2 regions of the Aurantiacibacter sp. KMU-128 genome follow, and region 1 is predicted to be linked to the other one. Evidence: predicted binding sites of a transcription regulator. Region 1 holds the regulator's gene; the other holds the start of a gene.
The links. Region 1 encodes LexA, which represses DNA repair genes until DNA is damaged. Its sites were predicted from a motif close to GTTCCNCNCTTGTTCT; they were not measured.

Region 1 (4,871 bases):
TCCACTTCCACCGTGCGGGCGTTTATGGTGCGCTGGCCAATGTGATCGCCATTCCGCTGGTGACTTTCATCTCCATGCCGCTGATCGCGATTGCCTTGCTGTTCGACATTGTGGGGCTTGGCGCGCCGTTCTGGTGGCTGGCGGGGCAATCGCTCGATCTGCTGGTCGGCATCGCCCATTTCACGGCAGCGCAGCCCGGCGCGGTGAAGCTCATTCCGCAGATGACATTGCCGACCGTCCTGCTGTTCGCGCTGGGAGGCCTGTGGCTGGCGCTTTGGAAGGGGAGGGCGCGGTTGCTTGGTTTCGCCCCCGCAGCCATTGCGAGCCTGTGGCTCTACCTAACCCCTATCCCCGACATACTGATATCGTCGGACGGTCGCCATGTGGGAATCACCGGAGAGGATGACCGTCTGCTGGTGCTGCGCGACACACGAAGCGAGTTTACGCGTGACAACCTGCTCGAACTGGCGGGGGTCGAGGGTGACCCGGTTCCGCTCGAAGATTGGAATGGAGCCGAGTGCAGCCGGGATTTCTGCGCGATCTCGCTCGAACGGGGAGGGCGCGACTGGCACCTGCTTCTGAGCCGCAGCGAAGATATCGTAGAGGAGCGCGCGCTCGCCGCAGCCTGCGAGCGGGCGGATATCGTGGTGGCTGACCGCTGGCTGCCGCGAAGTTGCGAGCCGCGTTTGCTGAAAGCAGACCGGCGGACGCTTGAGACAACTGGCGGAATGGCCATCACACTAGGTGAAGATGGCGAGCCTTCGATGCGCACCGTCGCCCAGAGCGAGGGCGGGCATGGATGGTGGCGCGGGCGGCAGGACTAGGCCCGCCACCCGACGCACAAACGGTCAGTGGTAGCGTCGCAGCAAGCCTGCGAGTTTGCCCTGAACTTCTACCTGGCTATCGGCGTAAATCTGCGGATCATAGGCGGCGTTTGCCGGATCGAGCCGGATCATGCCGCCATCATGGTAGAGATATTTCAGTGTCGCTTCCTCGCCATTCACGAGCGCCACAACAATATCGCCATCGCGGGCAGTGTTCGCCTTCTTCACCAATGCAAAGTCGCCGTCAAAAATGCCCGCTTCAACCATCGAGTCGCCCGACACTTCAAGCGCGTAATGCTCGCCAGCACCAAGCAGTGCAGCGGGTACGGGAAGGGTCTGGCTGCCTTCCAACGCTTCGATCGGAACACCGGCGGCAATCTTGCCGTGGAGGGGAATTTCGATCACATCATTGGCCGCGACCGGCGCCGCTGCTGGCGGCGTGGTGATCTTCGCCACCGCGTCATTGCCCACGTTCTCAGGCATTTTCACGACTTCGAGCGCGCGGGCACGGTTGGCAAGACGCCGGATAAAGCCGCGTTCCTCGAGAGCCGAAATCAAGCGATGCACGCCCGACTTGCTCTTCAGATCGAGCGCATCCTTCATTTCCTCGAAACTCGGAGAAATGCCCGATTCCTCAAGGCGACGGTGAATGAAAAGCAGCAATTCGTGTTGCTTGGCAGTCAGCATGGGTTGGTTCCTTACTGCGATGTTCCAATTTGGGAACGAACACGGAACACCTATGGAACACATCGCCTCAAGTCAAGCGATACCGCCATTTTGGAGCGGATAGACGGTTACGCGTTCACCTGCTGCGACGGGTGCGGCATCGATATCACGCCGGATCAGTGCATTGGCGCAGGCAAGCGTGTGCAGAGCGCTGCTATCGCGCTGCATTAGAGGGGTAACTCCGTCTCGACCGAGAATAGCGCGTAGGAATTCGGTGCGCGTCCCCCCCGGCGGAAGCGATTGTGTCAATCGCGCATCGATACTTTGCGGCAAAGGCGATGCGGAACCTCCGAATTGGCGCAATAACGGGAGCAGGAACAGGAGGGCGGTGACATAGGCGGACACCGGATTGCCCGGCAGGCCGAGGACGATCTGGTAACCCCGTTTGGCAACCAGCAACGGCTTGCCCGGGCGGATCGACACGCGCCAGAACGCGATCTCTGCGCCCCAGGCCTCCAGCGCCGGTTTGACCAGGTCATGGTCGCCTACCGATGCTCCTCCGGTGATGACGATCACCTCGCTATCCGATTGCGCAAAGGCTTCAACCAGCAAGCCCACCGAGTCGCCGATTGGGCCGAGCCGCTTCGGTTCATCCGCGAGTTCCCCGGCCAACTCTGCGATCATCGCGCCATTGGTGGCTGGAATTTGCGTTCCGATGGCTTCCGAGGGTTGCGCGACAAGTTCGTCCCCGCAGTCGATCACAGTCAGGCCCGGCTTCTTGTGCAGGGCGAGCTGCTCGACACCCGCCATGCGGACAAGTGCCAGCTGAGCGGCGGTCAGCCGCATTCCGGCAGGAAGCAGTACGTCGCCAGCTGCGAAGTCGAACCCGGCGCGGCGGATATGCTGCGGGCTGGGGCCATCGGCATTGGTTAGCGCGTGGACGTCGCCATCCCGCGCAGCGTTCTCCTGCAACAGCACCGCATCCGCGCCCTTGGGCAGTGCCGCGCCGGTGGAGATGCGCACAGCCTCTCCACTCGTAAGCTCACCAGCAAAGGGATGCCCCGCCGCGCTTTCGCCGATCACGCGCCATGGCCCTGAATGATCGCCAGCGCCAATCGCGTAGCCGTCCATCGCCGAGAGGTCCGCTGGCGGCTGGGTGCGCCTAGCGACAACAGGCTCACCAAGAACCCGCCCGTTCGCCTCGTCCACCGTTACGACTTCTGTTGCAAGCGGCTGCGCCAGCGCCAGCAGCTTCGCCTGCGCTTCTTCAAGCCCCAGCACGCCAGTCCCCGCTTTTGCCGCCGCTCTTGGCGAGCAGGCGCACGCCGCCGATCACCATGCCTTTGTCGAGCGCCTTTGCCATGTCGTAGATCGTCAGCAGCGCCACCGAGACGGCGGTCATCGCTTCCATCTCGACACCGGTCTTGCCGGTAAGCGAGGCACGCGCTTCGGCGCGGATGCCGTCTGTTTCGAAGGCGAAGTCCACGCTGACGCTGTCGAGCGCGAGCGGGTGGCAGAGCGGGATCAGCTCGCCCGTGCGCTTGGCCGCCATGATCCCCGCGATCCGCGCTGCTGCGAGCACATCGCCCTTGGGGCCGCTGCCATCGCGGACAGCCGCCAATGCCTCGTCCGACATGGAGATCCGGCCCTCCGCCACGGCGACACGCGCCGTTGCCGCTTTACCGCCGACATCGACCATGCGTGCCGCGCCAGCTTCGTCGAGATGGGTCAGGCGGCTCATGCCAGACCCGCCGGTTCGAACGGTTCAAAGGCGAACCTGTTACACCTGTTACACAGTCCTGAAACAGAAAACCGCCCTGCTGCGCCCAAAGGGCGGGCAGGGCGGTTTCGAGAGATTAGCGGCGCGATTGCGATGGTCATGCGCCGATCTGTGCCACAGTCCCAACCAGTAGGACAGGGCTTGTATGCGTGGCGAATATCAGTCGCGCAGTTCGGGCGGGATGCGGCCGCCGGCGTCGGCCAGCTTGGTCATCACCTGCTTGTGCAGCCAGATGTTCTCTTCCGCCTTGCCCGAATAATCGGTGTCGCCCATTTCGGTGGCGAGTTCCTTGCGGTTTTCGTAGCTGGGATCGAGCCCGACCAGCTTCATCAGATCGACAATCGACGTGCGCCAATTGAGCTTGTCCGAACCGTCTTTCGCATCGAGCGCGGCAGCAATGTCCACCTCGGTCTTGGGCGCGGCCTTGGCGGCGCCGAAACCGCTTGCCTTGGGCGCGGCGGCGGGAGCAGCGGGTGCCGCTGCGGCAGCCTGCTCTTCCTCGTCGTCACCGAAAATCGCGTTCTTGATCGAGCTGAAAATTCCCATGGGTAATCCCCTTCCATTGCAACGGTAGTCTGGAGTCGGACTAGCATCGGCGCAGCGCGTTGCCAATGTATGACAGCGGGCAAGAGCTTGTAAAATCTAGTCGCCGAGCAAGGACCGGGTCGCGGCGACCACATCCTCCTGCCGCATCAGGCTTTCGCCGACAAGGAAGCAGCGTACTCCGGCTTCCGCAAGGCGCTGGCAATCAGTATGGCTGTTGATGCCGCTTTCGCCGACCAGCAGGCTGCCCTCGGGTGCGAGCGGAGCAAGCCGCTCCGTGGTCGCCAGATCGGTGGTGAAGGTGCGCAGATCGCGGTTGTTGACGCCGATCAGGCGCGAGGTGAGGTGTTTCGCGGCGCGCTCCATCTCCGCCTCGTCATGCACTTCGATCAGCACATCCATACCGCGTTCGAGCGCGGCTGCCTCGATTTCGCGCATTTGTTCGTCTTCGAGCGCCGCGACGATAATCAGGATCGCATCCGCGCCGATCATCCGGCTTTCGGCGATCTGCCAAGGGTCGACCATGAAGTCCTTGCGCAAGACCGGCAGCATGGTTGCTGCGCGCGCCTGCATCATGAAGCTCTCATGCCCCTGGAAATAGGGCGCGTCGGTGAGCACGGAGAGACACGCAGCACCGCCCGCCTCGTAATCCAACGCGTGCTGGTGGGGTTTGAAGTCTGCGCGAATGAGCCCCTTGGAAGGGCTCGCCTTCTTGACCTCGGCAATCAGGCCAAAGCCCGTTTGCGCCTTGGCAGCGAGAGCTTTTTGGAACCCGCGCGGCGGTGACTGCTTGGCAGCAATCCGGTCGCACTCATCGAGCGGTTTCAACGCCTTGCGGGCCGTGACTTCCTCGCGCTTGGTCGCGCAAATTTCTTTCAGCTTGTCCATCACGATGAGCCTATGCCTTTGGGGTCCTGCCGTGTCGATAGGCTTGCCCTATTTGGTTCACACGAAGCCCACAAAGACACGAAGATGTTCCGCTGCGCCGCAGGCGGAGGTTCTCAAAAGGGTTTCGCGCAGAGGACGCAGAGTTCGCAAAGAACGCGTAGATGACCTCT
Region 2 (4,871 bases), 420 kb from region 1:
TTGTCCACCCCGATATTGCGGGCGCGCAGGGCGTCCTCGGTCAGATCGTAAGGGAAGCCATAGGTGTCATAGAGTTTGAATGCGGTTTCGCCGGGGAGCTGGTCGCCCTCGCCCAGCCCGGCGCTTTCCTCGTCGAGCAGGCGCAGGCCCTTTTCGAGCGTCTGGCGGAAGCGCGTTTCCTCGCGTTCGAGCACTTCGGTAATCAACGGCTGCGCGCGCCCGAGGTCAGGATAAGCCTGGCCCATCTCGCCCACCAAAGTGGGCACAAGGCGGTGCATCAGCGGCTTTTCCGCGCCCAGCAGATGCGCGTGACGCATGGCGCGGCGCATGATCCGCCGCAGCACATAGCCGCGCCCTTCGTTCGAAGGCAGCACGCCATCGGCGATTAGGAAGCTGGTCGAGCGCAGATGGTCAGCGATCACGCGATGGCTCGCGATCGTGTCTTCGCTCGCCTTGGCCTTGAGCAGATCCTGACTCGAATCGATGATTGTGGCGAAAGTGTCGGTCTCGAACACATTGTGCACGCCTTGCATGACCGTCGCCATACGTTCGAGGCCCATGCCGGTATCAATGCTGGGGCGCGGGAGATTGCCGACAATCTCGTCGGCTTCCTGCACGTGCTGCATGAAGACGAGATTCCAGATTTCGACAAAGCGGTCGCCATCTTCGTCGGGCGAACCAGGAGGGCCGCCGGCGATATCGGGGCCGTGATCCCAGAAGATCTCGGAGCACGGGCCGCAGGGGCCATCCGATCCCATCGCCCAGAAATTGTCTTTGGTGGGAATGCGGATAATGCGGTCTTCCGGGAGTCCGGCGATCTTCCGCCACAGGTCAAACGCCTCGTCATCGGTGTGATAGACGGTGACGCTCAGCCGATCTTTGGCGAGGCCCAGTTCCTTGGTGACCATGCCCCAGGCGAGATCGATCGCACGTTCCTTGAAATAGTCGCCAAAGCTGAAATTGCCGAGCATTTCGAAGAAGGTGAGGTGGCGCGCGGTGTAGCCGACATTGTCGAGATCATTGTGCTTGCCACCGGCGCGCACGCATTTCTGGCTGCTGGTCGCGCGCGGCGCAGGCGGCGTTTCGACACCGGTGAACACGTTCTTGAACGGCACCATGCCCGCATTGACGAACATGAGGCTCGGATCATTATACGGCACAAGCGGTGCGGACGGCACGGCAAGGTGATCGGCGGACGCGAAATAGTCGAGAAACACGCGGCGGATATCATTAGTCGAATTCATGCGAGCCGAGTTAGGCGCAAGAGCGCGTGGCGACAAGCCGAATGCGCGCATTACTGTATGCGGATTGTGCGATTGACGACCTATCCTTTGCGGGCGGTTACGATCCACATGGCAGCGGGAAGCGAAACGATGCCGCCAAAGCTGTGGCGCGAGAGCATGTCTCGCAGCCGCGTAACGAAGCGGTCGCGCGCTTCGGGATCGAGTTCGGATGCGGCGCGGGCTGCGGGGCCGATGCGCAGGAAGTAGCCGATGGCATCCTCAACAGGGTCTTCTCCAGCACCGGCGATCATCGGGAGGTCGAGCGGCTTGGCGGCGATGTCGGCCCAGCCCGCTTGGGTGAGGATGCGCTGCACCCGCTCGACATCGGCAAAGGCGAATGGGCCGGGCGCATTAGGCGGGCCGGGATCGGGCGCTTGTGGCAGAAGGCGGGTGACTTCGGTGAAGAAGGGATTGAGTACGCGGTCGCGGAAGCAGGAGAAGAGCAGACCTGCACCCTCTTCGGCCTGCGTGGCGAGATGCGCGAAAGCGGCCACCGGATCATCGAAGAACATCACGCCATGGCGCGAGATGAGGAGATCGGGGCGCTTGTCTGCCGGAGCGGTCCACTGCGCGGCATCACCCGTTTCGAAGCCGATATTGGTCAGATGGTTGGCGCGGCTGTTAGCGACGTCAATCAGCTGGGCAGAGATGTCGATGCCGGTGACCGACACCTCAGGCCGGCCGCGGGCAATCGCCAATGAAAGCTCGCCCGCTCCGCATCCGATATCGAGCACCTGCTTGAAACGGAACTGGCGGGTCGCGGCGAGAAGGTGTTCGGTCAGCAGCGAGAAGCTGCGGTCGGTGCGCCGCCATTCCGCCGCCCAGCTTTCGCCTGTGCGGCCCTGCCACTCGCTTGCATCGGTCATGTGCGTCCCTCACTCCTCCGGCAGGGCGTTAGAGCGCTTCGCTCCCGCTGGGAAGCACCAACGCGAAGAAGCCGGCTCCGGTGGACGATACGCCACCTTTGCCGGCTCCGGTTTCGCAAGGCCGGGTCTAACCTGTTACACCTGTTACAGTGTCCAGGGGGAAGAACCTTCCCGCCCGCCTTCTTGAGGATCAGTCTTCGGAGTCCGCGTCCGGCCCCGCCATCATCTCCCCGGCGACCTCGTCGGTTTTACCGCGGATCGCGGTTTCCAACTTGGCGCAAACTTCAGGATTTTCCTTGAGGAAAGTCTTCGCATTCTCGCGGCCCTGGCCGATGCGGATGCTATCATAACTGAACCACGAGCCCGACTTTTCAACGAGGCCGGCCTTCACCCCGAGATCGAGAATCTCGCCGATCTTCGAAATGCCTTCGCCATACATGATGTCAAACTCGACCTGCTTGAACGGCGGGGCGACCTTGTTCTTGACCACCTTCACGCGGGTGGTGTTGCCGATAATATCGTCCCGGTCCTTGATCTGGCCAGTGCGACGGATATCGAGTCGAACCGAGGCGTAGAATTTCAGCGCATTGCCGCCGGTCGTGGTTTCGGGATTGCCGTACATCACGCCGATCTTCATGCGCAGCTGGTTGATGAAGATCACCATGCACTTCGAACGGTTGATCGAGCCGGTGAGCTTGCGCAGCGATTGCGACATCAGGCGCGCCTGCAGGCCCACATGGCTGTCCCCCATTTCGCCTTCGATTTCGGCGCGCGGCACCAGTGCGGCGACCGAATCGACCACCAGCACATCCACCGCGTTCGAACGCACCAGCGTGTCGGTGATTTCCAATGCCTGCTCTCCGGTGTCGGGCTGCGAGACGATCAGCTCGTCAATATCCACGCCCAGCTTCTTGGCGTAGACCGGATCGAGCGCGTGTTCGGCATCGACAAAGGCTGCGGTGCCGCCCGCCTTCTGCGCTTCGGCAATCACGTGCAGCGCCAAAGTCGTCTTGCCCGAGCTTTCCGGCCCGTACACTTCGATCACGCGGCCTTTGGGCAGGCCGCCGATTCCGAGCGCGATGTCCAGCCCCAGCGAGCCGGTGGAGATTGCCTCCACATTCATCGCTTCCTTGCTGCCCAGCTTCATTGCCGAGCCCTTGCCGAATGCGCGGTCGATTTGCGCGAGTGCGGCTTCGAGCGCCTTTTGACGGTCCACGTTGGATTCCTTTTCAACCAGCTTCAGGTTTGCACTCGCCATGACACGGCCTCCGACAGTTCGCTAGGGCCCATCCCCCGCTTTCAACACTGACGCTTGTACCGCGTTTGTTCCATGAGAACAAGTGTGGAACAGAAATTTTGTTGGATTGGCGGAAATCCGCGCATCTGCGCCTATTGCGTGGCGCTTGTCACGGTCCATTCGAGCGTTCGCTCGCCGTTCGCCGGAACGCGCAGCGTGGTAATTCGCTGGCCGTTGCGCAGGCGCGTACGGGTGCCGGCAATGCGCCACTGGGTGCTCGTGCCCATCTCGACGCGGACATCAACCGGATCGGGATTGGCGTTGCTAAGCGTCATTAGCATCGCGAAACTGCCGTCTGCGCGTTGTTGCGGCGCACAGGTCCCGAACACCTGGCTGCTGGTGCCCAGCGCGATCTCGACATCCTGCCCGCGCGCGTAATCGCGCAACCGGTCCTGCGCGACGAGAAAATCGCCCAATGCCGTCTGCTCGAACACAGCGATGGTGCCCGATGGCATCGCCACGCCCAGTCCGGCGTCTTCCTCGTTCACTGTTTCGAGGATCATGCCGACGGGCGCGTTTTCGTAAGCGTAATAGGGCGCGCATTGCATTTCGTAGACGATCTCGCCCTCGATATCGTCCTCGCGCAGGAACGCGACCTGCTTCAGGCTTTGTGCATTGACGTCCATCGGCACGGGCACGCGGTAAAGCTTGAGATCGCCCAGATTCTCCTCTGCCGCCAGCACCGGCGCGGGTGCTCCGGGCGCGGGTGGAGGCGGCGGAGGCGGCGGTATTGCCGCCATGCGGGCGCCCGTCACCGTGATCATGTCCGCCTCGGCATAGCTCTCTTCGAAATAGTCATCATACACCGGCACCGGGGAGCCCGCCGCCGTGCTGCCCTGCGGCCAGCATTGCAACCGCAACGGTTCGGCATCGGGCGGATCGGCCAGCCCGGCAAAATTGCTCACGATATTCAGCGTACCTGCCACCGCCATCAGCTCGGCATTTTCGAAGCTCTGGCCATTATCGTTGAGAATGGTGAGCCAGCTCACCAGATCGAAGCGGATATTGTCCGCCTCGCGCCCTTCATGCACGGTGGCGACATAGTCGGCCTGCCAGTCGAAACCCCATGAGAGATAGGTGAGCGTCACGGTGTAGGTGCCACCCGCATCGCTCGCCGTGTCGATGGTGAAGACGGGCTGTGCGGAAAGGCCAGCGGGGATGCCGTCAAAGCTCAGCCGCTCGGGCAGGCCGGAGCAGCGCACGGCTTCGTAACCGTCGCCGGTTTGCAGCACGAGGCCGCCATCGGCTCTGGTGCGGACAATCGCCTGCTCGCTTTCCTCCGCGCCGGTCGCCAGATTGGTGCGGGTGATGGTGACGCGGTTGCCCAGCGTTCCGTCCACCAATGCGGCAGGGCTGAGCAGATCGGCATTGCGATTCTTCTCGATCGTGCCGCCGGGCAGGCCGGTGACGATGGCAGAGACCGCG

Region 2: a site for LexA is predicted at 3,483-3,498, ahead of recA (recombinase RecA). Genes of this name have one in related genera too.

Annotation. Positions count from the first base shown of each region.
Region 1 covers NZ_JBXORT010000001.1:1,253,849-1,258,719, reverse strand. Annotated here, with positions in the region: gene ACS0VV_RS06385 (ComEC/Rec2 family competence protein) at 1-824, shown strand, start outside; gene lexA (transcriptional repressor LexA) at 849-1,511, opposite strand; gene ACS0VV_RS06375 (molybdopterin molybdotransferase MoeA) at 1,584-2,771, opposite strand; gene moaC (cyclic pyranopterin monophosphate synthase MoaC) at 2,758-3,231, opposite strand; gene ACS0VV_RS06365 (DUF3597 domain-containing protein) at 3,430-3,816, opposite strand; gene trpC (indole-3-glycerol phosphate synthase TrpC) at 3,913-4,701, opposite strand.
Region 2 covers NZ_JBXORT010000001.1:832,635-837,505, reverse strand. Annotated here, with positions in the region: gene alaS (alanine--tRNA ligase) at 1-1,244, opposite strand, end outside; gene ACS0VV_RS04235 (class I SAM-dependent methyltransferase) at 1,325-2,149, opposite strand; gene recA (recombinase RecA) at 2,340-3,407, opposite strand; gene ACS0VV_RS04225 (DUF4139 domain-containing protein) at 3,539-4,871, opposite strand, start outside.